One region of the Lactobacillus sp. WILCCON 0059 genome, then DNA from elsewhere that is predicted to be linked to it. Evidence: a T-box and tRNA genes for the amino acid it is inferred to sense, from the RefSeq annotation. Region 1 holds a T-box; the other regions hold tRNA genes.

Region 1 (9,642 bases):
TTGGTCTTGCTCTTCGGGGAAATCTCGACCACGGCTAATGTTGACTACCAGCAGGTCGCGCGAAAGACGATCCGTGAGATCGGCTATAATGACCCGGACCTGGGCTTTGACGCCGACAACTGCGCTGTATTGGTAGCACTGGACAAGCAGTCGCCTGACATCGCCGGCGGGGTTGATGAAGCCCTGGAAGTCCGGGGAGAAGACGACAGCGATGAACTCGACCAGATCGGGGCCGGTGACCAGGGGCTCATGTTCGGTTTCGCCATCAACGAAACGCCGGAACTGATGCCTTTGCCGATTTCCCTGGCCCACCGCTTGATGCGCAAAGTAGCCCAGCTGAGAAAAGACGGGACTTTCCCTTGGCTGCGGCCAGATGCCAAGGCCCAGGTCACGGTGGAATACGATGATGCCGGCAAGCCTAAGCGGGTGGACACGGTAGTTATTTCTACCCAGACCAGTCCTGACGTGACTAACGAAGAGATCCGGGTGGCCATGGTCCACGATGTGATCAAGGAAGTCATTCCAGATAAGTTCCTGGATGACGAGACCAAGTACCTGATCAACCCATCCGGCCGCTTTGTTATCGGGGGGCCAAAGGGCGACGCCGGTTTGACTGGCCGCAAGATCATTGTCGACACTTACGGCGGCTATGCCCGCCACGGCGGCGGTGCCTTCAGCGGCAAGGACGCCACCAAGGTCGACAGAAGCGCCTCATACGCTGCCCGCTATGTGGCTAAGAACATTGTAGCTGCTGGCCTGGCTGACCGCTGTGAAGTGCAATTGGCCTACGCCATTGGGGTAGCCCACCCGGTTTCCATCATGATTGATACTGCCGGGACCGGCAAGGTGAGCGACCAGCTTTTGACCGAAGCTGTCCGGGCTAACTTTGACCTGCGGCCAGCCGGGATCATCAAGATGCTGGACTTGCGCCGGCCAATCTACAAGCAGACGGCTGCTTACGGCCACTTTGGCCGCACTGACATCGATCTGCCTTGGGAAAAGACCGACAAGGCTGAAGCTCTCCGAGCTTTCGTTAACGGCCGCAAGTAATATTTTTACGACAACTGAATACACGTAAGACATAACGTAACATAAATTTCGTTGGAGAAAAGAATGAAGAAAACAAACGTGAAAATGGTCACGCTCGCTGTCTTTATCACCACTTTTATGTCCGCGATCGAAGGCACCATTGTTTCGACCGCGATGCCAACTATTATTGCCGATTTGGACGGGCTGGCAATCATGAGCTGGGTGGTGTCTGTCTTTCTGCTGATGACGGCAGTCTCAACGCCAATTTATGGGAAACTGGCTGATAGCGTAGGACGCAAGCCAGTTTTTTTATTTGGCATCGGACTTTTCGTGCTCGGCTCAGCCCTCTGCGGCTTTTCGCACTCAATGGTGGAATTGATCATCTTCCGCGTCCTGCAGGGACTTGGTTCAGGGGCCATTCAGACAGCAGGGGTGACGGTTTTAGCCGATATGTATGACATTGACAAGCGGGCCAAAATGCTGGGTCTGACCTCGGGTTTCTGGGGCCTGGCTTCAGTTATCGCTCCGCTTTTAGGCGGCTTTATCGTCCAGCACTTGTCTTGGCACTGGGTCTTTATGATCAACGTGCCAATCGGCTTGATCGCCTTTTTGCTGGTCGCTTTCTACCTGCATGAGGATATTGCTAAAAACAAATTACAGATCGACCTCAAGGGCAGCTTCAGCTTAGTCATCTTTTTGCTTTCCTTGATGCTCCTTTTGCAGGGTCTGGAAAAAGGCTTCAGCTGGACCTTGCTGGCTTTGGCGGCAATCATGCTGGTCAGCCTCTGCCTTTTTGTCAAGGTGGAAAAAACTGCCGCTGACCCGATCATTCCCTTCAGCATTTTGAAAGACAAGGAATTTCTGGCGGTCAACATCTTGCAGCTCCTGGTGTCCGGAGTCGTGATCGGCTTTGAATTCTATATCCCGACCTGGCTGCAGGGGATCAACGGGGTCAGCGCTTCAATCGCCGGCTTTGCCATTACGCCAAGCTCCCTTTTATGGGTCTGCGGGTCCTTCCTGGCCGGCGACCTTATGGGCCGGTGGGGAACGCAGAAGTTCTTTGACGCCTCACTCTTTCTTTTGCTTGGGGCTGACCTGGCCTTTATCTTGATTCCAACCTACACGCCATTTTGGGTCTTCTGCTTGATTGCCGTCTTCAACGGGATTGGCTTCGGCAGCATCGCCACGGCCAGCCAGGTCCGGGCCCAGATGGTGGTCGACAAGAGCCAGGTAGGGGTGGCAACTTCTTTTAACACCTTGATGAAGTATCTGGGGCAGACCGTGATGATGGTCTTTTACGGGATGACCTTCAACGCGGTCGTGGCCAGCGGGCTCAAAAAGCACCCTTCCTTGACCAGTGAGATGATGAACAAGATTGTCTCCCCAGCCCAGGCTAAAAGCCTGGATCCGGCCGTTTTGGCTCCTTTGCGGGAAATCCTGCACTCAGCCATGCGGGGGATCTACATCGTTTCTTTGATTGCCTTGCTTTTGTCTTTGGTCTTCAACCATATCTACCGGCAGAAGAAGGACTAGGCAAAATATGAATGTAAACAAAAATCTGCTCACGGACTGGTGAGCAGATTTTTTGTTATTAAGGATTTAGTTTATTCTTTTTGTCCAAGGCCTTGAAAAAGAGCCAGCTGGCCAGGGAACTGAAGGCCAGGCCCTCGCACCAGCCGCCTAAGACGTCGCTTGGCCAGTGAACGTGCAGGTACATTCTGGTAAAGCCGATCGATAGGGTGAAGAAGACGCAGAAACCAATCAACCAGTATTTCAGTGGCTTCTTTTTCACCAAGACAACGATCAAGGCGATCAAGACCAGGGCCAAAGTCATAGAGCCGACTGAGTGGCCAGACGGGAAGGAGAAGCCGTCAGCGTGAACCGTTTTGTCCATCCGGGGCCGCTGACGCTGAATGATGTTCTTGATGACCGAGTTGCAGTAATTTGCCGCGATCATGGTCAAGCTGGCGAAGACGGCGTGGATATAGTTCCGCCGGTAGATTAGGAAAAGGACCAGGATCACCGTAAAGACTGTGATCGTGAGCGTGTTGCCCAGCTGAGTCCAGTAAAAGGTCAGCTGCTTTTCGACTGGATTGTTGTTTCTGATGGCATTGTAGACTACCGTGTCAAAAGCCTTGATAAAGGGATTCTTGCTGGCAATCAGGTAGACCCAATAGGCAAAAAAGATGCTGAAGGCGCTGCCAAAAATTAAAAGCGGCTGATAATTAACTTTATTTTCTTTCGTATTCAATTGTTTTTAATTTTTCTCCTTGTAAAATTTTGGCCATGTGGTAAAGTATAATCGTTATAGAGAAAATAATAAAGGGCAGGGAGTAGTAGAAATTTTTCTTTCTTCAGAGAAGAGCCGGTGGCTGCGAGGCTTGAAAGAGGAATTTTGAACTCACCCGGACAATGCCAAAGTGTTGTTTCGCTTTAAGAAACATTTGAGTGTCACGCGAAAGCGTGGAACTTAGGTGGTACCGCGAAACAATTCGTCCTATGTTTGAACATAGGGCGTTTTTTGTTTTTAGGAAAGGATTTAGCAGATGTACAACCATAAAGTTGTCGAAAAGAAGTGGCAAAAGTACTGGCTGGAAAACAAGACTTTTAAGACTGGGACTGACCCAAAGAAGCCAAAGTACTACGTACTTGACATGTTCCCTTACCCATCAGGCAAGGGGTTGCACGTTGGTCACCCGGAAGGCTACACGGCTACTGACATCATGGCCAGAATGAAGCGGGCTCAAGGCTACAACGTCTTGCACCCAATGGGCTGGGATGCCTTCGGCCTGCCGGCTGAACAATACGCCCTGCAAACTGGTAACGACCCGGCTACTTTCACTGACCAAAACATTGCCCACTTCAAAAAGCAGCTGCAAGCTTTGGGCTTCTCCTATGACTGGGACCGGGAAATCAAGACCACTGACCCGAACTACTACAAGTGGACCCAGTGGATTTTTGAACAAATGTACAAGATGGGCCTGGCTTATGAAGCTGAAGTGCCAGTTAACTGGTCACCAGACCTGGGCACGGTCGTTGCCAACGAAGAAGTTATCGACGGCAAGACTGAACGGGGCGGCTACCCGGTTTACCGCCGCAAGATGCGGCAATGGATGCTGAAGATCACCGCTTACGCTGACCGTTTGCTGGATGACCTGGATGACTTGGACTGGCCAGAACCGATCAAGGAAATGCAAAGAAACTGGATCGGCCGCTCAGTTGGGGCTCAAGTAACCTTCAAGATCAAGGATTCAGACAAGAGCTTTGACATCTTCACCACCCGGCCAGACACCCTCTTTGGCTGCTCATACACGGTTTTGGCACCGGAAAACGACCTGGTCAAGGAAATCACTACGCCGGAACAAAAGGAAGCAGTTGATGCCTACATCAAGTCCATCGAATCCAAGTCTGACCTGGAAAGAACTGATTTGAACAAGGATAAGACCGGGGTCTTCACTGGTGCTTACGCCATCAACCCAGTCAACGGGGAAGAGGTGCCAGTCTGGATCTCTGACTACGTTCTGGCAACTTACGGGACCGGGGCAGTTATGGCTGTTCCAGCCCACGACGAAAGAGACTACGCTTTTGCCACTAAGTTCGACCTGCCAATCAAGGAAGTCGTTGAAGGCGGTGACATCAGCAAGGAAGCCTTTGCCGGCGACGGTGCCCACGTCAACTCAGAATTTTTGAACGGCCTCCGCAATGAAGAAGCCAAGGCCAAGATGGTCGACTGGCTGACTGAAAAGGGCGTCGGCGAAAAGAAGGTCAACTACAAGATGCGGGACTGGAACTTCTCCCGTCAGCGCTACTGGGGTGAACCAATCCCGGTTATCCACTGGGAAGATGGGGAAACCACTTTGGTGCCAGAAGACGAATTGCCGCTGCGCCTGCCTAAGGAAACCAACATCAAGCCATCTGGTACTCCGGAAAGCCCGCTGGCTAACCTGACTGACTGGGTTAACGTTGTTGATGAAAACGGCCGGAAGGGCAAGCGGGAAACCAACACCATGCCGCAATGGGCTGGTTCAAGCTGGTACTTCCTCCGCTACATCGACCCGCACAACGACAAGGCTCTGGCAGACCCGGAACTCTTGAAGAAGTGGATGCCGGTTGATCTCTACATCGGCGGGGCAGAACACGCGACCCTGCACCTGCTTTACGCTAGATTCTGGCACAAGGTCCTTTACGACCTGGGCGTCGTGCCAACCAAGGAACCGTTCCAAAAGCTCTACAACCAAGGCTTGATCTTGAAGAACCATGAAAAGATGTCCAAGTCTCGCGGCAACGTGGTCAACCCAGACGATGTCGTTGACGAATACGGTGCAGACAGCCTGCGGACTTACGAAATGTTCATGGGGCCACTGAATGCTTCAATCGACTGGGACGACAACGGTCCTTCCGGTGTCAAGAAGTTCCTTGACCGGGTATGGCGGACTTTTGTCAACGACCTGGACCTGGACCCGATCCCGTCTGAAAAGATCAGTGACGAAAACGACGGCAAGCTGGACAAGATCTACAACGAAACGGTCAAGGTCGTTACGGAACACTTTGAAGAATTGCGCTTCAACACTGCCATTTCCCAAATGATGGTCTTCATGAACGCCTGCCAAAAGGTCGACAAGATTCCGCGAGAATACGCTGAAGGCTTCGTCAAGCTGATGGCGCCAGTTGCTCCGCACATGATGGAAGAAATCTGGCATGTCTTCGGCCACGACGAAAGCGTGCAGTTTGCTAGCTGGCCAACTTATGACGCAAGCAAGCTGGTTGAAAGCACGGTTGAAATGGCTGTTACGGTCAACGGCAAGAAGCGGGGCAACTTCCAAATCGCCAAGGATGCAAGCAGAGAAGAAGCCCAAGCTGCCGCAACCGCTCTGCCGCACGTCAAGGAATTTTTGGAAGGCAAGGAGATCAAGAAGGTCATTGTCGTGCCAAACAAGATCGTGAACATTGTTGCCAAATAATCTAAAATTTTCCTAAAAAAACAATTTATGGTATATTTCAAGCTGGATCAGGAATATGATAGTAGGTTGAAGTATAAGGATTAGGGAAGTTTTATGGCAAAAAACAAATCACAGACCAACTCCCAGGCTCAGCTTTTAAAGGGCTCGGCCTGGATGACTATTGGCTCTATCCTGTCGCGGATTCTCGGGGCGATCTATATCATCCCTTGGTATGCCTGGATGGGAAAGTTTGGCAACTTGGCCAACTCACTGACGGCGAAGAGCTACAACATCTATAGCCTGTTCATTATCATCTCCACCGCGGGCATTCCAGGGGCGATCGCCAAGCAGATTGCCAAATACAATGCCTTGAATGAGTACGGGGTCGGCCGCAAGCTCTTTAGGCACGGCCTGGTCTTGATGGGAGCTTTCGGGATCATCTCGGCGGCATGCATGTACTTTTTGGCCTTGCCGCTGTCTGGCTTTAACCCCCAGGAAGTTCCGGTGATCCGGAGCCTGTCCATCGCGGTTTTGATCATTCCGATCTTGAGCATTCTGCGGGGCTATTTCCAGGGCTTCAACGACATGATGCCAAGTGCCATGTCCCAGTTCGTGGAACAGCTGGCCCGGGTGATCTGGATGCTTTTGACGGCCTATGTGATCATGCGTGTCCAGCATGGCAATTATGTTGACGCGGTAACCCAGTCCAACCTGGCTGCCGCGATCGGGGCCGTGTTCGGTATTGGCCTGCTGGTGATTTTTTACCTCAAGCAGAAGCGGACGGTGGATCCCTTGATCGCCCAGTCCAACAATCAGGTGCAAGTTTCAACCAACAGCCTGCTTTTTGAAATCATTCAGCAGTCGATTCCCTTCATCATCATTGACTCCGGGATCAACATCTTCCAGCTGGTGGACCAGTATACCTTCCACCCGATGATTGCCAGCTTCATGCACGTGCCTTTTGATGAAGTAGAAAGCTGGTACGCCTTGTTCGGCTTGAACGCCAACAAGCTGATCATGATCGTGGTTTCCCTGTCAACGGCCATGGCAGTTACCGCCATTCCGCTTTTGTCAGGGGCCCATGCCAGAAGGGACTACCGGGATATTTCCCGCCAGATCGGCAATACCTTGGAACTTTTCCTGTTTGTCTTATTGCCGGCTTCACTGGGGATGGCCGCGATTTCAGATCCTCTGTACACGATCTTCTACGGCTATGACCGGCTGGGAGCCCATGTCTTGTACCTGTCCTCCTTTACGGCCATCAGCTTGGGGATGTTTACGGTCCTCATGGCCATCTTGCAGGGGCTGGATGAAAACATGTACGCGATCCGCTATTTGATTCTCGGCTTGGTCATCAAGTCAATCGTCCAGTATCCGATGATCCGTCTCTTCAAGGTCTATGGCCCGCTTCTGGCGACCAACCTGGGCCTTTTGGCGGTCATCGCCATGTCCCTCAAGCACCTCAGCGTGAAATACCGCTGGCGGGCTGACCGGACCATGCGGCGCTTTATCGGGATTGCCAGCTTCTCCTTAGTGATGTTCGCGGCAGTGTTTGCCACGGTCAAGCTGGGCGGGCTCTTCCTCAGTCCATACCGCCGTCTGTCAGCCATGCTGCTCAGTGCTCTTGCGGTTGGGGTAGGCGTAATCGTCTATGGGGCCTTGAGCCTTAAAACCGGCTTGGCTGAAAACATCTTGGGCAGCCGGGTGACCCGGATCATGCAAAAGTTCAGATAAGTTTGGATAAATAGAATAAGAGTCATTGAAAGATCCTCCTTTTGGAGGGTCTTTTTTTCGCCATTTTTGGAATTTTTTCATTCGCTTTTTTGCCCAAATCGTCTATTCATGGCAAAAATCTTGCGAAAATAATTGCAAAAGGACTTGGTCTGACGGGGGATGGGCGGGCTTTTTGATAAAACTATTTTTTAGTTTGTGAATAAAAACAATTCGATGGTTGCCAGTACTTTAACAGAAAAGTCTTTTGGAAAGATTGTTATTTTGGCAAAGGAAACGGTTACAAGAAATTCCTCCAAAAAACTTGTAAGAAACTGTTGACATTTTTTCACAAAAGGGCAATAATCAATAGTGAAAAGTGAAAAGGCTTACAAGCCCTAGTGATATGAGGTGAAAACAATGGAAGTTAACGACAAGAAGGAATTGACTGAGGAAGAACGCCAAAATGCATACGTTCTTTGGTTTAACCAACTGCGCCGCGAAGACGTGGCCCTGGTTGGGGGCAAATCATCATCATTGGGTGAATTGACTTCAGGTACTGACGTGCCAGTGCCTTATGGCTTCGCGACTACTGCTCACGGCTACCGGCACTTCATGGAAGTCAATGGCTTGAACGAGAAGGTAAATGCCTTGCTGGCAACTTTGAAGGACCCAGAAGACTCAGAAGAACTGCACCGGGTCTGCAGCCAGATCAGAAAGATCATGCGTGAGGCACCAATGCCGGAAGACTTGGCCGAAGACATCGGCAACTCATATGACGAACTGGCCAAGATGACCGGGCAAAATGAACCTTACGTTGCAGTTCGTTCAAGTGCTACGGCCGAAGACCTGCCAGATGCTTCATTTGCCGGGGAACAGGACACTTACCTTAACGTTAGAAGCCGCAAGGATGTTATCCGCAAGGTACAAGACTGCTACGCTTCCCTGTTCACGGACCGGGCAACCTACTACCGGATCAAGCAAAACTTCCCGCAAGAGAAAGTTGCTTTGTCAGCAGCTGTCCAAATGATGGCCTTCTCCAAGTCAGCCGGGGTTATGTTCACGGTTAACGTTGCCAACGGTGACGACACCAAGGTCATGATCGAAGGTTCATGGGGCTTGGGCGAATACATCGTCCAAGGGACAGTTACCCCGGACAACTTCGAAGTTGACAAGGAAAGCATGCAAATCGCAAGCAAGACCATCAACAACAAGAACATTGAACTGATCCGTCTGCCAGGCGGCGGGGTTGAACAAAGAGACGTCCCGGAAGACGTAGCCAAGACTCCATGCTTGACTGATGAAGAAGTCATTGAACTTGCCGGCTACGCTAAGCAGATTGAAAAGCACTATGGCTGCTACATGGACATGGAATGGTCCAGAGACCAAGACGACAAGCTCTGGCTCGTTCAAGCCCGTCCGGAAACTGTTTGGTCACAAAGAAAGAAGGAGGGCGGCACCAAGGAAGAAACTGACGTTAAGGCTCCAAGCTCCAACAAGGTTTTGGTCAAGGGTCTGCCAGCCAGCCCAGGCGTAGCTTCTGGTATCGTGCACGTAATTGACGACCCGAAGGACATCGGTGAATTCAAGGAAGGAGAAATCCTGGTTACCTTGATGACCTCACCAGACTGGGTACCAGCCATGAAGAAGGCGGCAGCTATTGTTACCAACAACGGTGGGATGACCTGCCACGCCGCTATTGTTTCCCGGGAAATGCAGATTCCATGTATCGTTGGTACCGCTAGCCGGGGGACTTTTGCAACCAGATTGCTGAAGACCGGCCAGGAAGTAACGGTTGACGCCAAGAACGGGGTTGTCTACCAAGGTGTAGCCGAGGAAGTCGTTAAGCCAAAGAAGGCTGAGACCGCGCCAATGGCCGCTGCTGAATACTTCCCGCCAACGGCAACCAGAGTCATGATGAACCTGGGTGACCCAGACCTGGCTGAAAAGTACTCAACTCTGC
Region 2 (9,642 bases), 1.2 Mb from region 1:
CTTCCTGGATGACATAGTCCTTGGTTGAGAAGACCTTCTTGGACACCCGGATCAGGCCCCGTTCCATGGCTGACTCGTCCACGCTGTTGTCATAGTTGGTGGCTTCCAGGCCGGAAATCGGGCTGGTCTTGTAGACCCCCTTTTTCAAAAGGACTGAGTAGCCGCCGTCAGTGCTGGAAGTCGTCTCGTACTTCTTGGTCTTGCTGGTCGTCGTCGTTGAGTTGCTGGCCAGGTCGGAATTCTTCAAGTTGCCGCAAGCCGCCAGCAGGAGGCTGCAGCTTGCCAAAGTTATTGCCTGTAAAAATCTCTTCACTTTTCCGTGTCCTTCTCTTCGATCTTAGAGATTGCTTCTGCCTCCGTTAAGCGCGGAATGTCCAGGGCTTCTGCCTTGGCCAGTTTGCTGCCGGCGTCTTCCCCGTAAACCAGGCAGTCAGTCTTCTTGGAGACTGACCCGGTCACCTTGGCTCCCAGGGCCTGCAGCTTCTTGGTAAACTCAGCCCGGCTATAGTGGGCCAATTTCCCGGTCAAGACCACGGTCTTGCCCTTGAAGAAGTTGTCTTCAGCTTCCCCGTCTTCACCCAGGTAGTCCATGTTGACCCCGGCCTCTTCCAGCCGGGTCAGCAGCTTCTTGGCTTCTTCCTGCTGGAAGTAAGCCGTCAAAGACTCAGCAATCGTCATTCCTATTGTATCGATTGCAGTCAGTTCTTGCACGCTTGCTGAAGCGATTTTAGACATATTTTTAAATTTCTGGGCAATCAACTGAGCGGCTTTCGCGCCGACATTGTCGATCCCCAGGCCAAAGAGGACCAGCTCAACGGAATTCTTCCGGCTTTGGTCAATGGCCGCCAGGAGATTGTTGATGGACTTCTCTTTAAAATGGTCCAGCTGACTCAAGTCGTCGGCGGTCAGATAGTAAAGGTCAGCGACATTGTGCACCAGGTCCTTCTCAATCAGCTGCTTGACGATCTTTGGGCCAAGGCCAGCGATATTCATGGCCTGCCGGGAAGCGAAGTGGGCAATCCCTTCTTCGACTTGGGCCGGACAGGACGGGTTGATGCAGCGCAAGGCCACTTCTTCATCCAGGTGGACCAGGTCTTCCCCGCAGGAAGGACACTTAGTTGGCACCGCATAAGGAACTGAGTCTTCTGGCCGCTTGCTTAAAACGACTTCGGAAATTTCCGGAATGATGTCGCCGGCCTTGTGCAGCTTGACCGTGTCGCCCAAGCGGACGTCCAGTTTGGCCAAGAGGTCCGGATTGTGCAAAGAGGCCCGGGAAACCGTGGTCCCGGCCAATTGCACCGGATCCATTACGGCGGTCGGGGTCACGACCCCGGTTCTGCCCACGGTCCATTCAATCTCCCGGACAAGCGTTTCTTCTTCTTCCGGCGGGAACTTGTAGGCAATTTCCCAGCGGGGCACCTTGACGGTATTGCCAAGGTCTGCCTGCAAGGCCAGGTCATCGACTTTCAAGACGATGCCGTCGATCCCGTAAGGCAGGCTGTCGCGCTTTTTGGTAAATTCATCGATATAGTCGTAGACAGCTGACAGATTTTCCAGCCGGCGGCCGTTTTCATTGGTGTGAAAACCCAGCTTGGCCATTTCGCTGATCGCCTGGTGCTGGGAGTCGATGCCAGCTGGCGGATTGATCCAAGTATAGATAAAGGTGCTCAGCTGCCGCTTTTTGGTCACTTTCGGGTCCAGCTGGCGCAGAGAACCAGCCGCGGCGTTTCGTGGATTAGCGAAGATGCTCTCCCCTGCCTCGTCCCGCTCCTGGTTCAATTTGGCGAAAGCCTCCTTGCCCATGTAGCATTCTCCCCGCACTTCGGTGGTAATGGCTTCTGGCAATTTCTGGGGCACATCCTTGATATACTTGACATTCTTGGTCACGTCTTCGCCGACCTGGCCGTTGCCCCGGGTTGAAGCACGCTTTAAGCGCCCTTCTTCATATTCCAGAGACAGGGAAAGGCCATCGATTTTCAACTCGACATTGTAGGCAACAGGGTGACCGATAGCTTTTTGCACCCGCTGGTCAAATTCAGCCAGCTCTTCTTTGGAAAAAACATCCCCCATCGACAGCATGGGCACTGGGTGCTCAACTTTAGGCAGGTCGCTGCTCACCTCACCGCCGACCCTTTGGGTGATGGAGTAAGCTGCCTTTAATTCCGGATAGGCAGCTTCCAGTTCCAGCAGGCGGGCATATTTTTCATCATAAACGTGGTCTTCAACCACCGGAGCGTCTTGCTCGTAGTAGGCCTTGGCCCACTGGTCCAGCTGAGTGCGCAGCTCGCTGACTTCCTTTTTTGCTTCTTCTAAACTTTCAGCCATGCTTTTTCACCTAAATTTTCTTGATCGGGGCAAAAGCCGCCAGCAGGCGCTTTGTGCCCTTGCTTGCAAAAGCGATGTCCAGTTCCATGTCATCGCCAGAGCCTGTGACCTTGATGACCACGCCCTTGCCCCAGCTCTTGTGCTCTACCTGGTCGCCAGGGTGCCAGCCCTTCTTTTCAGCGCCGACGGCCCCGGCTGCCTTGCTAGCCCGGTGGACCGGCTTAGCAGCTTTAGCTTGGGACTTTTTGGCAAAAGGCAACCGGTCCAGGTCTAAGAAGGAAGTCCTGGACTTTGGGGCAGTTGAGGCCACGATATCCAGGTCCTCATCCTTGATTTCGCCGATAAAGCGTGACTGGGCGTTGTACTGCTTGCTGCCATACATCATCCGGGTGTAAGCCGAAGTCAGGTAAAGCTCCTCTCTGGCCCGGGTAATGCCCACGTAGGCCAGGCGGCGTTCTTCTTCCAGCTGGTTCGGGTCTTCGTCCTTGATGGCCCGGGAAAGCGGGAAGATGTTGTCTTCCATCCCAATCAAGAAGACGACTGGGAATTCCAAACCCTTAGCCGCGTGCAGGGTCATCAAAGTTACCCGGTCATCGCTTTCTTCCAGGTCATCCTGGTCGCTTAAGAGGGATACTTCCGCTAAGAAGTCGCTCAAGCGGCTGCTGTCCGGGTTTTCTTCTTCATTGTAATTGTCGTCAAAGCGCTTGGTAACCGTAGCGAATTCCTGCAGGTTTTCCAGGCGGGCAGCGGCTTCCAGGGACCCTTGAGCTTCTTCTTCCTTCAAGGCTTTGGTGTAGCCGAAGTCTTCCAGGATCTTGTCGGTCAGTTCACTGACCGTGTGGTCTTGGGCGTAAGCAATGGCGCTAGTCAGCTGGTCGCTGAAGGCCAGGAGCTTTTTGGCAGCGGCAGAAGAAATCGGAGCCAATTCGACATTGCGCATGGCTTCGTAGATCCCGCCCCCCATTTCGTCAGCGAAGGCAGCCAATTTGGTTGTCGTAGCCTGGCCTATCCCCCGCTTTGGAACGTTGATGATCCGGTTGAAGCTCATGGAATCGCTGGGGTTGGCCACCAGCTTAAGGTAGGCCATGATGTCCTTGATTTCCTTGCGGTCGTAGAACTTGTGCCCGCCAACGATCTGGTAAGGGACATTGGCTTCAACCAAAGTTTCTTCCATCCCACGGGACTGGGCGTTGGTCCGGTAAAGGACGGCGAAGTCCTGGTAATGACGCTTCTTTTTGTCGACTTCTTCCTTGATCTTGGAAAGAACGAAGCGGGTTTCGTCCCGGTCGCTCTGGGCCTGGTAGTAGTGGACCTTTTCCCCGTCGCCCTTGTCGGTCCACAGCTTCTTGGCCTTCCGGTTTTCATTGTGGTCGATAACCGAGTTGGCCGCCTTCAAGATGTGGCCGGTTGACCGGTAGTTCTGCTCCAATTTGACAGTTTGGGCATTCTTGTAGTCATGCTCAAAGTTGAGGATGTTTTCCATGTTGGCTCCCCGCCAGCCATAGATTGACTGGTCGGCATCCCCGACAACGCAAATATTGTGGTAGCCGTCAGCCAGCAGACGGCAGAGCTCGTACTGGGCCTCGTTGGTGTCCTGGTATTCGTCAACCAGAAGATAGCGGAACTTCTGCTGGTAGTAGGCCAGGGTATCAGGGCTGGCCTCAAAAAGGGTCAGCGTCTGCATGATCAAGTCGTCAAAGTCCAGGATCTGGTCTCTTTCCAAGCTGGCCTGGTATTTCTTGTAGACGTCGGCGACGACTTTTTCAAAAGGACCGACCGCGCTGGCCTCGTACTGCTTCGGGGTCTGCAGGCGGTTCTTGGCATTGGAGATCTGGCTCAAGATGTTGCGGGGCAGGTACTGCTTGGGATCCAGGTCCAGCTGGCGGAGAATGCGCTTGACCAGGGTCACCTGCTCTGAAGGGTCAGCGATGGAGAAGTCCCGGTCATAGCCGATCAAGTGGCCGTCCCGGCGGAGGATACGGACGCAGAGAGCGTGGAAGGTGGACATCCAGATGCTTTCGGCCTGGTCGCCCAGGAGCTTGACTTCTCTTTCCTTCATTTCTTTAGCGGCCTTGTTGGTGAAGGTGATGGCCAGGATGTTCCAGGGAGCAACCCGCTTTTCTTCCACCAAGTAGGCGATCCGCCTGGTCAGAACCGAGGTCTTCCCACTGCCGGCCCCGGCGATTACCAAAAGGGGCCCTTCAGTCGTCTTGACTGCCTGGACCTGTTGCGGATTCAAACCTTGTAAAATCGTTGCTTCAGACATGCTTTTCCCTTTCAATAAATCAAAAAACTTAGCTTATCCATTATAGCAAAAAAAGCTGCCAAAAAGCTCTGGCAGCCTGGTCAAACCTGCTTAATTATCGTACTTATTCAGGTTGTATTGTTCAATTAAATTGATGAGTTTGGTCGAGTAGTCCGGGTCGGTGGCATAGCCGTCGGTGACCAGGGCCTTGGCCTGGCTCTTGTAGTCCTTGGCCGCCAAAACATCCTTGTACTGGTCCTTGTTCCAGCTGGTTCCCTGCTGGAAGAGGCGGACGTGGGCCCGGATAGAGGCTTCATAAGAGTCATAAATCTGGAAGCGGGCCTTGACGGTCACCCACTTACCATTGGTGTACTCCTTGGTCGTCATCACGGCCGAAGTGTTAGGGTTAGTCCCTTTAACTCCGAAGAGGTTGTTGTACTTCTGGGACAAGTCGCTTTGCCCGTAGTTGCTTTCCAGGCAGGCCTGGGCGATGGTGATGCTTGGCAAAAGACCGGTCCCCTTGTCAACCTTTTGGGAGATCGGCCCCACCTTTTTGATAAAGGCCTTCTTTTGCCGCAAAAGCTTAGCGGCTGCTTCCTGCTTGGCCAGTTCAGCCTGGCGGATCTGCTCTTGCTCAAGGGCCTGGCGGCGGTAGTAGCGGAAGGCCACGAACAAGCCCAGGCACAAGAGGATGATGGCAAAAACGCGGACCACGAGGATGGTGGTCGTCTGCTTGCCCTTACGTGTTTTTCTGTGTCCAGCCATACTTATCACCTTTCTAGCGCCGCTTCAGTCGCTGCTTGAGGGGCGCGGTAATGAGCGGCGTGATCAAGCCGCTGAAGACTGCTTCCAAAACGCCATTGACGGCCAGGGCCGTAAAGAGGATGACCAGCAAAGACTGCCCGCTCTTGGCCCCCAGGGCTAAAGCCAGCTTCTGGGGATGGCTGAAGTAGACCAGGTCAGACAAAAGGATCACCATGAGCGTATTGACCGCTGAAGCTAAAAGGCCGCTTAAGGCGTAAGCCAGAGGCCGCTTGCCCTCCCATTTATCAGCCAATTGCCCGGCCATGCCCGCTGCCCAGCCGGCCGCGACCCGGGGCAATAAGGCAATCAAGGGGTTCTGGAAAAGGAGAATGGTAACCAGGCCGTTTGGAGCAGCATATGCCCTGATCAAGCTGGTTAAGCCCCAGACCAGGCCAAAGGCCGCGCCGGCTTTAGGTCCTCTTAAAGAGGCAAAGACCGCGACTGTCAACGGAATCGTGGTGATGGCCGGCAGGCCCGGCAAAATCGTGATGTAACCCACATTGGGAATAAAAGCTTCCAGCAGCAGAATGGCCACAAAGACCGCGCTGATCGTTAGGTTCAGGGTCTTCTGTCTGGCTTCAGAATCGTACATTTAGACATCCTTCTATTCATCTTGCATTGCGTTCTATCCATTATAACAGATTGGAGGAAAAGCAAGTTTAAAGAATCAACAAAAAAGGAGCCGTTTCACAACGACTCCTTATCTTAGTGCGGACGAGAAGACTTGAACTTCCACGACCAAAAGCGGTCACAAGATCCTTAGTCTTGCGCGTCTGCCAATTCCGCCACGCCCGCAAATACATTTAATATTTTAGCAAAGCTGCCCTCATTTGGCAAGGGGGCCAGCGATTTTTTCCAATTTTCCCCGGCAGCGGCCACAGAAATACTTCTTGACGTTGACCTGCCGCTGGCGCCAGTAGTCCTGCCCGCATTGCCGGCAGCGGTAGTGCCAGCGGCTTCTTTTGCTCTCCTCTAGTCTTGGCGCATAGCGGCTGCCGCCCACCTTTTTCAAGAGCAGCTTGAAGTCCCGGTCCCTGTGCTGATAGCCCAAACCTGCCAGGTGGAGGTGGTAGTGGACCAGTTCATGTTTGATGATGCCCGGCAGATAATGAAGGTTTTCTTCCTTAAGAAAGAGCGGGTTAAATTCCAGGTGATGGTCAGATAATTGGTAGCGGCCACCGGTAGTCTTCAGGCGGCGGTTGATTTTCGCTTGGTGGAGAAAGGGCCGGCCAAAGGATTCAAGGGAGATCCTTTCGACCAGCTGCTGCAGTTCTTGTTCATTAATCATGGGATTATTGTAGCTGGTCAGGGCAGAAAAAGCCAACTTTTACTCTTCGGCCAGCAAGATCCCGTCTTTCATTCTTAAGCGGCGGTCGTAGACCAGGCCGGGAATTTCGTCGTGGCTGGCCACGATGACGGTCTTGTTTTCGCTGCGCAAGTCTTCTAGAAGCTTAACGAACTGGTCGACCCCTTCCTTGTCGATCCCCCGAGTTGGTTCATCCAGGAGGATGATGTTCTGGTCTTCCATCACGGCCTGGGTGATCCCCAGCTTCTGCCGCATCCCGACTGAGTAGTTGCCGACGGCTTGCGGGTTGTCCGGGTCCAGGTCAAAGGCCTTGAGCAGGTCCCGGGTCTTTTCGGGCTGGAAGCGGTGGTTGAAGTGGCCTAAAAAGGTCAAGTTGTCCCAGGCAGTTTCATATTCAATAAAGCCAGGGTTTTCGATCAAGGCACCAAGGTAGTCATCCTTGTCAGTGTGGATCTCCCCGCTGTCAGCTTTTAAGAGGCCGACGATGATTTTGAACAGGGTGGACTTGCCGCAACCATTGACACCGGAGATGTGGACCAGTTCACCCGCTTTGGTTTCTAAAGAGATGTCCTTTAAAACGGCCAGTTTTTTAAAGCTCTTCTTAACATGTGACACTTTTAACATACAAACTCCTCCTCGACTTAGAGTATATACATGTGGTGGATGGCCCGCCAGAGTGGGTCATAAATATTAGCGTATTTTGGCAAAAGCCAGGCCTTCTCCAGCCAGTAATGATAAAGAATTGGCAAGGTGCTGCTGATGACAATGATAAAAAACGGAAATTTCGCCTTGATGCAGGACAGGACCAGCATGAAGCAGACAATGAAGAGCAGGTAGTGGGCCAGAAGCAATAGGCTGCCAGTTAGGGCTGATCCAAAGCGAAAGAGCGGATTTTTGCCAAAGAAATATGGAAATATAGAGAAAAACAGGTAGATTGCCAGATCCAAGGCTAAGAGCTGGGCCAGGCGCTGGTCAAAAAAGTTCATCTTTCCCCGGGGAGCCAGCAGGGGGCGGACCGAACGGAAAGAGAGGATTTGAATTGCCGCCATGACGGTCAAGGCTGGCTGGATGTACAGGCTGATCAAGTTGGCATTCAGGTAGTACATGGGCATTTCACCCTTCCCGCCGTCTAGGGCAAACTGCAGGCCGCACCATAAGCTGACCGCAAAGTCCAAAATGAGCGTCAAGGCGATTAAACGTTGATAACGCGCTTTTAACATAAGCTATCCCCTCTCCACATTCTTCAAGTACCAAAGTCTTAGTAATACAGCCGTCAGCGCGATGTAAAAAAACGCCGTCGTCACGTAATTCAGATAGAAGATTGCGGGGGTGGGCAAACCTGCTATTCCCTTTTCCAATGGATTAGTGATATTGGTAATATCCCAGATATTGGAAATATTGGTCAAAACTCTTCCCACATCTGGAGCAAATTTTTCTTGCAAAATAATCACGAAGCCAATAACCGGCCCCAAAGACAAAGCTATGCTTACTTTGTTGATAAAAAGAGCCACGCTCAAAATAAACAAAGCATAAATTCCCCAACCAATACCGTTTAGGATGATCTTAATTAGCAAGTTCGCCAAGCTGTTCAGCGAAAAGTAGCCATACCCACCTTGCAAAATATCATTGCTAAACGCTGTATAAATGAATGGATGATAAAAAGTGTTGATCATCAGAATTTCAAGCAAACATCCTAGCCAGTACAGGCCAGTTGCTCCCCAAAAAGTATATCCCATGCACTTTTTAAAGAAGCTTTTCCAACCTGTTCGTCCAATCACACTGTACAATTCATGATTGTTTTTGATGTAGATTGCTAAAGCTGAACCTATAATAGGCAAAAGCAAAAAAATCGCAATGGAGCCAATCATAGTTTCATCAGTTCCATAAGGTTGAACTGTGTCGAACAAGTAGTTAAAAGCGTAATTATCAGTTGCTGATACAGGAAGGTTATCATAGATCGCATACTCCACTTGCCCTGCTATGATTAACAGGTACGCAACAATTCCTGTGATGATTAATCTCTTAGTTTTAGTTAACATTTTCCTCGCAAAATATAAAAAGGCGAAAGAGCATCTCCACTCATTCGCCTTTTGCTCACACTAATTAGCTACTTGTAATCTGCACTAAAGTGAAACTTCACTCTTGTTGAATGTGGATCATCCTTTTCTGTTCGAGCATCTCCCCAATACTTACGGTCTCTTAATCCAGTATTGTTAGCTGCATGAACAGTCTTGTTTTTCTTTAAAACGACCGTATTCGATCTTCTTTGAGCCTTATTGTTGATCAACTTCACCTTAATAACTCTGTTTGAGCCAGGAAGTGCGTCACCATTGAATGAAGCATACGATGATTGAGTCTGCTTAACATTAGGATTTCCCCAACTGCTCCATCTCCCATAGGATGACACATCTTCGGCACTAATAGTCCAAGTTCCCGCAGCTTGTACAACAGCCGCACTGGCAAATGGCAGTAGCAACATTCCACATAAAGCAGCTTTGGTTAACACTTTATGTTTCATTTTCTTATCTCCTTTCTATATAGCACAGTTATTATACAAATCAGTGAACAAAAAATATTGTTCACATTTATGATTATATTACACTTCGCCACTCTGTCAATACTTTTCCCTAAAAAAACATAAATACTCACTTTTTGGCACTTTTTTAGTGTCATAGCCTGCATTTTTTAACCAAATTATTCTTGTTAAAAAACACACTTATCCTCTCTCAACATTCTTCACGTACCAAAGTCTTAATAATACAGCCGTCAACGCGATGTAAAACACCGCCGTCGTCACGTAGTTCAGATAGTAGATTGCGGGGAATTGGTTTTCTCCTACCCATCTTTCCAATGGATTAGTCAGATTGACGATATCCCAGATGTTAGAAATATTACTAAACGTTTCTCCGACATCAATTGACAAATTTTCTTGAAGAAAAATGAGATAGCCGACAACTGGCCC
Region 3 (9,642 bases), 750 kb from region 1:
GGAAAAAGGCCTGCACGGCGGAATTGACCTTCATGATTTCAGGTGAGAAAAATGTTTGACAAAGTTTTGGTCGCCAACCGGGGCGAAGCCGCGGTCCGCATCATCCGGACCCTTAAGGAAATGGGCATCAAGTCCGTCGCTATCTATTCAGTAGCTGACCGAGACAGCCTCCATGTCCAGCTGGCTGATGAAGCAGTCTGCGTGGGCGGAAGCCGCCCCAGCGACTCCTACTTGAACATCAAAAACATCATTTCCGCTGCTACTGGGACCGGGGCCCAGGCCATCCACCCGGGCTATGGCTTTTTGTCAGAGAGCGCGGAATTTGCCAGCCTCTGCACGGCCTGCGGCTTGACTTTTATCGGGCCAAAGGCGGAAACCATCGACCAGATGGGCAACAAGGAACATGCCCGCCAGCTGATGATCAAGCACAAGGTGCCGGTTACTCCGGGCAGCCGGGACTTTATCAAGTCGCCAGAAGAAGGCAAAAAGGTTGCTGAAGAAGTCGGTTATCCGGTCTTGCTGAAGGCCGCGGCCGGCGGAGGCGGCAAGGGGATCCGGCAGGTCAAGGAGCCTGGTGAAATGGCTGATGCTTTTGACCTGGCTCAAAACGAAGCCCGGCTGGATTTTGGCAATGACCAGATGTATCTGGAGAAAGTTTTGACCAAGGTCAAGCACATCGAGGTCCAGGTTATCCGGGACAGGTTTGGCAACTGCGTTTACTTCCCGGAAAGAGACTGCAGCCTGCAGCGACGCAAGCAAAAGGTGATTGAGGAGAGCCCTTGTGAGCTGATCAGTAAAGCTGAGCCAGATCGCTGTCCGGGCTGCTGAAGCAGCTGATTATCTGAATACGGGGACGATTGAATTTTTGATGGACCAGGACCATAATTTCTACTTTATGGAAATGAACACTCGCCTGCAGGTTGAACACACGGTGACGGAAATGGTTACCGGGGTTGACCTGGTCAAGGCCCAGATCCTGGTCGCGGCCGGGGAAGAATTGCCTTTTAAGCAGGAAGACTTGAGCTTTAAGGGCCACGCTATCGAATGCCGGATCAACGCTGAAGATTCCAGCAGGGATTTCATGCCGTCAACCGGCCAGGTGGACTACCTCTTTTTGCCGGTCGGCAACCCGGGCATGCGGATCGATTCCGCTCTTTACCAGGGCATGGTGGTTTCGCCATTTTACGATTCCATGCTGGCCAAAATTATTGCCTTAGGCAGCAGCCGGCAAGAAGCCGTTGCCCGGATGCGGCGGCTTTTAAAGGAGCTGGTGATCCGGGGGGTCAAGACTAACCAGGACTTTCACCTGGCCATTCTGGACGATCCGGAATTTAAGCAGGGGACTTTTACCAATACTTATTTGGAGAGGGAATTTTTGCCCCGCTGGAAGGAACAGGTAGACAAGCATGAGGCTGTTTAAAAAAAGAAACACGATCTCTGAGCGGCACGTCAAGGCCAATAAAAGGGCGGAAGACTTAGTGCCGAGTGGTTTGATGCAGCGGTGCCCGAATTGCGGACTGGAATTTTTCGCCAGCCGCCTGGACAAGTACAAGACCTGCCCTGACTGCGACTACGGCTTCCGCTTGACCGCTAAAGAGCGCCTGGCCTGGCTCTGCGAGGAAAGTGAAGAGTGGTTTGGGGACATTAAACCCAGCGACCCCCTGCATTTTCCAAATTATAAGGCAAAAGTTGCCAGCGGAAAGAAAATGACCGGCTTAAATGAAGCGGTTTGGACCGGTTTAGCTAGCATTGGCGGACAAAAGACAGCCCTGGCCATCATGGATCCCTTTTTTATCATGGGCTCTTTGGGCCAGATGACCGGGGAAAAACTGACCCGGCTCATTGAAGCAGCTACCGAGAAACAGCTGCCGGTCGTAGTCTTCACGGCCAGTGGCGGGGCCCGGATGCAGGAAGGGATCTACTCTTTGATGCAGATGGCTAAAGTGGTTAACGCCGTTAACCGGCATAAGGCAGCTGGCCTTTTATACCTGGTCGTTTTGACCGATCCGACTACCGGCGGGGTGACGGCCAGCTTTGCCAGTGAAGGCGACATTACTTTGGCTGAAGCCCACGCCATGGTGGCCTTTGCCGGCCGCCGGGTGATTGAGCAGACCATCCATGAAAAGCTGCCAAAAGACGCCCAGCGGGCAGAAACTGTTTTAAAGCACGGCTTTATCGACCGGATCGTTTTGCGGCAGGAAGAAAAAGAGACCCTGGCCTGGCTGTTAAAGTACGGAGGGATGCAGGATGACTGATGCAATGGAAACGGTCCGGGCAGCCCGGGCCAGCGACAAATTGTCGGCCCACTATCTGCGAAGTCACTTGTTCAGCGACTTTATTGAGCTGCACGGTGACCGGCAGGGGGCAGATGACCCGGCTATCGTGGGCGGGATCGGCCTTTTTGCCGGTCAGCCGGTGACGGTGATCACCACCAGCCGGGGGCATAAGCTGGAAGAACGCCTGGCCAAGCACTTTGGCCAGCCGGAACCAGCCGGCTACCGGAAAGCTGCCCGCTTGGTCAAAGACGCAGCCCGCTTTAAGCGGCCGGTGCTCCTTTTTATCGATACCGCCGGGGCTTTTCCCGGCAAAGAAGCTGAATATGCCGGCCAGGGGCAGGCGATTGCCCAGTGTCTGACAGATATTGGCCAGGCCGAAACGCCAATTATCAGCGTGATTTTCGGTGAAGGCGGGTCTGGCGGTGCTTTGGCCTTGGCCTGCGGGGATGAGGTCTGGATGCTGGAAAATTCCATGTATTCGGTCCTGTCTCCTGAAGGCTTTGCCTCTATCTTGTGGAAGGACGCGGGCCGGGCGGCTGAAGCAGCTGAGCTCTTGGGCCTGACGCCGGAATCCCTCTTAAAGGGGCAGGTGATTGAGGGCGTGATCAAGCAAGAGGGCAGCAAGGATGCCCAATGCCGGGAAATTGCTCGGGTCTTAGAAGAAGAATTAGCAAAATTGAAAAAGCTGCCGGTCAGCAGTTTGCTCAACCGGCGCTATGAACGTTTCAGAAAGTTTTAGGTGAAGAAGATGGCAGGAATTTTAGCTGGAAAAAAGTTTTTGGTAATGGGCGTGGCCAACAAGCGGTCCATTGCCTGGGGCTGCGCTGAGCAGATCAAGGCCCAGGGCGGGGAAGTGGTCTACAGCTATCAAAATGACCGCCTGGAAAAGAGCCTGCTCAAGCTGGGGATAGCGGCAGACAAATTGGTTGAATGCGATGTGGCCAGCGATGAGAGCATTGACGCGGCTTTTGACCAAGTGAAAGAAAAGTTTGGCCAGATCGACGGCTTGGTCCACGCGGTGGCTTTTGCCCCGAAAAACGAACTGGAAGGGTCCATCCTTAATTCCAGCCGGGAGGGCTACCTGACTGCTCAAAACATTTCCAGCTATTCCTTGATTGCCGTGGCCAAGGCCGCCCAGGAAAAGGAACTTTTGGCCCCTAAGGCTTCAATCGTTACCTTGACCTTTATCGGGTCGGAAAGAGCCATTACCAACTACAATACGATGGGGATTGCCAAGGCGGCTTTGGAAAGTTCCGTCCGCTACCTGGCCCGGGACCTGGGCAAGACTGGCAGCCGGGTCAACGCGATTTCCGCCGGGGCCATGAAGACTTTGGCCGTAACGGGGATTGGCGGGCACAAGGAACTCTTGGAACAGTCCCGGTCCTTGACGGTTGACGGGGTCAATGTGAGCTTGGAAGAACTGGGCAACTGCTGTGCCTTCCTGCTCAGCGACCTGTCCAGCGGCCTGACTGGCGACATCATCTATGTTGACAAGGGCGTTCACCTGTCCTAGGAGGCAGTGATGGAGATTTACAGCTATCCAGTCTTGCCTTCTACGCAGGATTTGGCCAAGGAGCTGCTCAAAAAGAAAAAGCCGCCTTTTGCCGTTAGTGCAATTGAACAGACGAAAGGCTATGGCAAGCAGGGGCGAGCCTTTTATTCGCCTAAAAATGGCCTTTATCTGTCAGTTTGCCTGGAAAAGCAAGAGAATCCCCTGCTGACCCTGGCGGTGGGGACGGCAGCAGCCGATTTTTTACGGGCCAGGTATGGACTGGAAATCGGCCTTAAGTGGCCCAATGATCTCTATTTCCAGGAGAAAAAAGTTGGCGGCATTCTGACTGAGCAGGTGGCAGGCGGGATAGTAGTCGGTCTGGGCCTTAACTTGGGCTCGGAACTTCCGGCTAATCTGCCCCAGGCCGGCCGCCTCTTGGCCGCAGGGGATTTTGATCCGCTTTTGGCAGATGATTTGGCCTGTGTCATTTGCCGGGCCGGCAGCTGGCAGGATTTTCTGCCCCGCTACCGGGAATTGAGCATCTTGCCTGGCCGGGTGGTTACTTTGAAAATCGCTGGGCGGACCATCTCCGGCATTTGCGCCGGCTTTGACGACCAGGGCCGGCTCTTGCTGGAAAAAAGCGGAAAGGTCAGTGCCTGGTCCAGCGGAGAGGTAATTAAGACAAGTTTTTTGTAAAAAAACCTTCCCTTTTCCGAAAACTTTTGCTATTATAAATATTGTCATCGGAAAGCCCACTTGGCGGAATTGGCAGACGCGCAGCGTTCAGGTCGCTGTTCTGGCAACAGAGTGAAGGTTCGACTCCTTTAGTGGGCATGACTTAAGCAAGCAGAAATGCTTGCTTTTTTGTTTTCTGTTTTTCCATCTCCTTTTCAATTTTCTACTTTATCTTTTATTCCTTACTTCTACTCCATACTTTCTATCTCTATTTTATTTTTTAGGTCCAAAAAGAGCTCCCGGTATTCGGGAGCTCTTTTGCTTTAGTTAAAGTTCTGGGCTTTTTTGGCGACCAGCTTGTTTTTCTGGAAGGTAACGTAGAAGTTGGCTTGCCCGTCGCTCTTGAGGCCACTGGTGTAGAGCCAGAGGACCACGTCAGAATTGGAATAGTCAGATTCTGAGTAGCCGTTAGGCTTGCCGACAATGGCTTCGACTTCTTCTTGGGTCATCCCCTTCTTGAGAGACTTGTAGTCTTTTGGCGTAATCTTTTTGGACCGGTTGACTACAAGGCCGGAAATCTGCTTGGCGATCGCCACCCCGTTGGCGAATTCAACGGCCAGGTTGGAGCCGGCGCTGCCGTTTTGGACCCCTTCCCAAGTGTAAATGGTAGCCTTCAGCTTGCTGGTGTTGGCCTTGCTCTTGGCGTCTGCTTCCCGGCCCAGGAGGTCAGTTACCTGGCTGGGGGTGGACCCGGTCTTTTCAACGACCTTGATCTTCTTGTAATTAGTGAGATTGATCTTGTTGCTGGTCTGCTTGACTACATTGGAACTGGAAATTGAGCTCGCTGCCTTCTTGGCGCTTTCGCTGTCAGTCGTGGTCTTTTTGCTGGAGCAGGCAGTTAGAGCCAGGGCAGCAAAGGCAATCAAGAGAACTTTCTTTTTCATGACACCCTCCGTCTTTTCGTTCTTGGATTTTCATCCCTTTTATTTTAGACAGTAAAGGCTCCCTTGTCCACGCCGGCAAATAATTCTTAAACAGATTAAATAGGACTTTTGATAACCCAAAAGAAATAAATCTATTTTAAACAAAAATGATATTACCCTTGTTAGCGCTGTATACATAATACAATATGGATTAGAATAAAATATAGAAGTGCGATTAACTAATAAGAATGACTGAAGCGAATGCAATTTTTTCAAAAAATAAAATGGGGGATTGAAAAATGCGCAAGGAAGCAAGGAAAAAGAGAAAGCTGGACAAGACCGGCTGGGGGATCTTGACCATCGTTATTGCTATAGCAGTGGTCTTAGCCGGCTGGCTGACCTACCGGGCCGTGCAAGTAGCCCGCCTCAGCCGGCAGGTTGACGTGAAAGTTGACGGCACAAAAGAGCTGAAGAGCGGGAAGGCTTCAGCCAAGCTGCTGGCAAAATATGAGGCAGCACAGCCCACTGACCTTCTTACCAGCCAAACTGCCGCGAAGAAGCGGTCCGCTGTTTTGGTCTTTGCCGGTTTAACCGACAGCCAGGAAACAAATGAAAAAATTCTGGATTACCTCAAAAAAGCTGGTGTTTCGGCCGCTTTTGCCCTGCCAGCCGCCCGGGCGCGGGAAAACGACGTGATGATCAAAGACCTGGTAAAAAGCCGCCAGCAGCTGATCGGCAGCGGGATTATGGGAACAGAAGGCAGCCAGGCAGCCGAAGTCTTGCTGCCCAAGCTGCAACTGGCCAAAAAGAGCCTGGAAGCTGAAAGCAGGCAAGAGATCAAGCAGCTCTATTTGCCTGGCAAAGCCGACTACTTGGCTAAGGCTGCTGCTACTTGCGGCTACGAGGCCCTGGTTTGTCCGGAAAACAGGGATGTGCTTGACCGGCAGACTTTTACCAAGGAAAGTCAAGTCAAGAACTATGTCCAGCAATTGTCCGGCCAGCGGATCATCGTGGTCAACCTGGCCGGCTTAAAGGCGCCTGTCCACCAGGAGCCAGCTGTCAAGGTCGCTAAACCGGCCCTGGACAAGCAGGCCCAGCTGGCTGACCAGCAGAAGAAAAGCAAGAAGGAGCTGGAAATCGACCAGGTCGTCCGCCTGCTTTTGCAAGACTTAAAAGAAGAAAAAATTTCCTGCCAGCCTTTAAGCAGCCTCAAGCCGGTTAAGTCCTCCAGCTATATCAAGGCCCAGATGGCTGACGATGACCAGCAAGCCACGCTTTACCGCTATTCTTTGACCAATAAGAAAAAAGTGGCCTTGGTGATTGGGCCGCTGCATCAGGAGAGCAGCTACCGGAAGTTTAAAAAAGTATTGGTTAAAGCAGGAATCCCGGCAACTTTTTTAAGCGATGAAAAAACGCCAGATGCATTGATTAAGCAGATCAAGGAAGCCGGCTATGGCCTGCAGCTGGCCAGCCAGACTGCTTTAACAAATAATTGGACGGCTTATCAGACTTTGAAAAATGGGCAAGAGCGGCTCGCGAAAATTTCCAAGCCAGCAGCTTACGTTTTGAAAAAGAGCGACCAAAGCAGCGCCGTCAGACGGGCCTGCTGGCAGACCGACCTCACTCCGGTTGCTCAAAATTCAGCTAAAAAGCTGAAACCCGGCCGCTATATCTTTTTCAAGGCAGGGGAAGCAGGCAAAATGGCAGCTTTTGCCAAGCAGGGCAAGAAGGCTGGCTACTCTTTCACGACCCTGGCCAGCTTAGTCAAAAATCCTGCTATCAAGGCCCTCAGCCAGCAGGAAATAGCTAAAATGCGCAAGGAGAACCAAGGGCAAAAAGATCAGCCGCTTACGCAAGTGCTGACGACTGAGCCGGCCCTGTCTTTGCTTTTGACCAATCTCAGCCACTCAGCAGTTGACCAGGAAGTGGGGCAAATCGTCAAGGACCGGGATGGGGCCGCGACTTTCGCTGCTTCTTTTGGCGAACTCCAAGATGAGGCCTTGACTATTGAGCAGCTTTTAAAAGAGGGGCATGAATTGGCCCTGGTTTACCAGGAGAGCAAGGCTTTTCCAGCTACTTTCAAGGGAGCCAGCCAGTACTTGCACAATTGCCTCGAATACTGCCAATGGCGCTTTAATTACCAGCCAAAATTAGTGGTCGTTTCTGGCAAAAAGTCCAAGGCCGAAGTCTTAGAAGCTATCAAGGCGGCCAAGCTGACGGCCATTGCCCCCAAGCAGGCCTTGATCAAGGCCAAGAGCCAGGACAGCACTTTTTCCAGCCTGGCTAAAAACCGGCAGGAAGTTGCCAAGCTCCGTTTTAACCGGGGGGCAATTGAAGGAATCAACCTGGGCTATTATGAGGCGGACCAGGTCCGGCAAAAGGGGGAGAAAACCGTCATGGGGCAGATGGTGCAAGACCTGCTGAAAGACAAGTTGGATGCCATTGCCTATCATCCCCGGGGCAAAAAGATAGAAGCTGCCAGCCGCTACAAATTGAAAACGGTCAGCCAGCTTAAGGCTTCTAAAGCCTGCTACAGCTTTAACGACAAAAAGAGCAAGCTGGTAGAAGCCGGCAAGCGGAATTTGACCAAGCTCAAGCCTTATTGGCGGGAGTTTGCTTATCTGGAGCAGCATTATGTTGGCAGCAATTTCGTCACCTCCCCGGTCAAGATGCCGGGCTTTGACTACTGGGAAACTAACCGCCTGGATCAAGTTGGCCGTTTGACAAACGACCGCGTTCTCTTTTTGACTTTTGACGACTGGGGTAGCGACGAATCCATCAATAAGATCCTGTATGTGTTGAAAAAGCATCATGTCAAGGCAACCTTCTTCGTCTTGACCGAAAACGTGGACAAAAATCCCAACTTGCTGCGGGCAATCGCGGCTGATGGTCATGAAATCGCCAGCCACTCCAACTCGCACTGGCCCCTGGCAACCAGTAATAACGGGGCTTATCATAACCTAACTGTTAAGGAGACCGCGGCCATGCGCAAAGACCTGGCTCAGTCTTACCAGAAACTGAACAAGTATGTCGGTAACGTCCAAGTTGCCGGGAAAAAGGCCCTGTCCCTGGACTTCCGGCCGCCAACTCTGGAAGTTTCCAAAAAGGGCCTGGAGGCGGTCTTTGACGTGGGCTTCCAGTACGCGGTTTCCGGCGACGTTTCAACCAATGACTATGAACAGACCAGCTTCCAGAAGTACTTGCATGACCTGAAATACGGGTCGGGCAAGGATGACAATGACTACCAGGTGACAAACGGCAGCGTGATCGTCATGCACATGCTGGAAAATGCCAAGTATACCGCCCAGGTTTTGGACATCATGATTCCCATCTGGAAAAAAGCGGGCTACAGCTTTGCCCGGGTTGACCAGTATACGGCAGCTTATTCCCGGCAAAGAGCGAAGGAAAGCAATTAGAGAAAAGAGAGGGACTTGGAATAATGAGGATTTTTGACAAACTGACCAAAGGACAGGGCAAGCTCTGCGTGGTGGGCTTGGGTTACGTCGGCCTGCCGCTGGCGGTGGAATTTGCCAAAAAAGTGCCGGTGATCGGCTTTGACATTAATGAGGATAAGCTTATGGCTTACCGGAAGGGGGCAGACCCGACCCATTCAATGGGCGACGTCAGCCAAAGCGGGATCGACTTTACCAGCGATGAAAAGCGGATCAAAGAAGCCGATTTTGTGATCATCGCGGTCCCGACCCCGGTTTACGAGGACAATGAGCCTGACCTCCGGCCTTTAAAAGGGGCCAGTCAAACAGTTGGCCGGAATTTGCAAAAAGGAGCGGTCGTTGTTTATGAATCAACTGTGTATCCGGGCATGACGGAAGACTTTTGCGGGCCGATTTTGGAAAAAGCCAGCGGCATGAAAATTGGCCAAGATTTTAAAATCGCCTATTCGCCAGAAAGAATCAACCCTGGTGACTGCCAGCACCACCTGACCAATATTAAAAAGATCGTTTCCGGCATGGACCAGGAGACCTGTCAAACGGTCAAGGAGGTCTATGACCTGGTCATCGAGGCGACGGTGCCGGTTTCTTCAATTAAGGCAGCCGAAGCCATCAAAGTGACGGAGAACAGCCAAAGAGACGTCAATATTGCCTTTATGAATGAATGCGCGGCGATTTTTGACAAATTGGGCCTGGATACCCAGGAAGTCCTCAAGGGGATGAACAGCAAGTGGAATGCCCTGGGCTTTCAGCCGGGCCTGGTCGGCGGCCACTGCATTGGGGTGGACCCCTACTATTTGATCCAGCAGGCAGAAAGATACAATGCC

What was found. A T-box is a leader RNA that pairs with one kind of tRNA and senses whether it is charged. The one in region 1 lies ahead of leuS (leucine--tRNA ligase), so its partner is inferred to be a tRNA-Leu.
Region 2: it encodes a tRNA-Leu, which carries the amino acid that the T-box ahead of leuS (leucine--tRNA ligase) is inferred to sense. The anticodon was not compared.
Region 3: it encodes a tRNA-Leu, which carries the amino acid that the T-box ahead of leuS (leucine--tRNA ligase) is inferred to sense. The anticodon was not compared.

Annotation. Positions count from the first base shown of each region.
Region 1 covers NZ_JBUBHN010000001.1:1,686,798-1,696,439, reverse strand. Annotated here, with positions in the region: gene metK (methionine adenosyltransferase) at 1-1,050, shown strand, start outside; gene ACYVUT_RS07895 (MDR family MFS transporter) at 1,114-2,562, shown strand; gene ACYVUT_RS07890 (phosphatase PAP2 family protein) at 2,621-3,280, opposite strand; T-box leader at 3,350-3,532, shown strand; gene leuS (leucine--tRNA ligase) at 3,576-5,990, shown strand; gene ACYVUT_RS07880 (putative polysaccharide biosynthesis protein) at 6,084-7,703, shown strand; gene ppsA (phosphoenolpyruvate synthase) at 8,100-9,642, shown strand, end outside.
Region 2 covers NZ_JBUBHN010000001.1:459,993-469,634, reverse strand. Annotated here, with positions in the region: gene ACYVUT_RS02315 (CamS family sex pheromone protein) at 1-313, opposite strand, end outside; gene ligA (NAD-dependent DNA ligase LigA) at 310-2,325, opposite strand; gene pcrA (DNA helicase PcrA) at 2,336-4,591, opposite strand; gene ACYVUT_RS02300 (glycoside hydrolase family 73 protein) at 4,682-5,335, opposite strand; gene ACYVUT_RS02295 (ECF transporter S component) at 5,349-5,966, opposite strand; tRNA gene ACYVUT_RS02290 (tRNA-Leu) at 6,084-6,169, opposite strand; gene ACYVUT_RS02285 (SprT family protein) at 6,201-6,662, opposite strand; gene ACYVUT_RS02280 (ABC transporter ATP-binding protein) at 6,702-7,304, opposite strand; gene ACYVUT_RS02275 (hypothetical protein) at 7,322-7,792, opposite strand; gene ACYVUT_RS02270 (hypothetical protein) at 7,904-8,719, opposite strand; gene ACYVUT_RS02265 (choline-binding protein) at 8,788-9,198, opposite strand; gene ACYVUT_RS02260 (hypothetical protein) at 9,397-9,642, opposite strand, start outside.
Region 3 covers NZ_JBUBHN010000001.1:933,232-942,873, forward strand. Annotated here, with positions in the region: gene fabZ (3-hydroxyacyl-ACP dehydratase FabZ) at 1-59, shown strand, start outside; partial or broken gene accC (acetyl-CoA carboxylase biotin carboxylase subunit) at 52-1,420, shown strand; gene ACYVUT_RS04525 (acetyl-CoA carboxylase carboxyltransferase subunit beta) at 1,407-2,255, shown strand; gene accA (carboxyltransferase subunit alpha) at 2,248-3,015, shown strand; gene fabI (enoyl-ACP reductase FabI) at 3,025-3,789, shown strand; gene ACYVUT_RS04540 (biotin--[acetyl-CoA-carboxylase] ligase) at 3,799-4,464, shown strand; tRNA gene ACYVUT_RS04545 (tRNA-Leu) at 4,519-4,602, shown strand; gene ACYVUT_RS04550 (DUF3862 domain-containing protein) at 4,767-5,387, opposite strand; gene ACYVUT_RS04555 (polysaccharide deacetylase family protein) at 5,666-8,782, shown strand; gene ACYVUT_RS04560 (nucleotide sugar dehydrogenase) at 8,806-9,642, shown strand, end outside.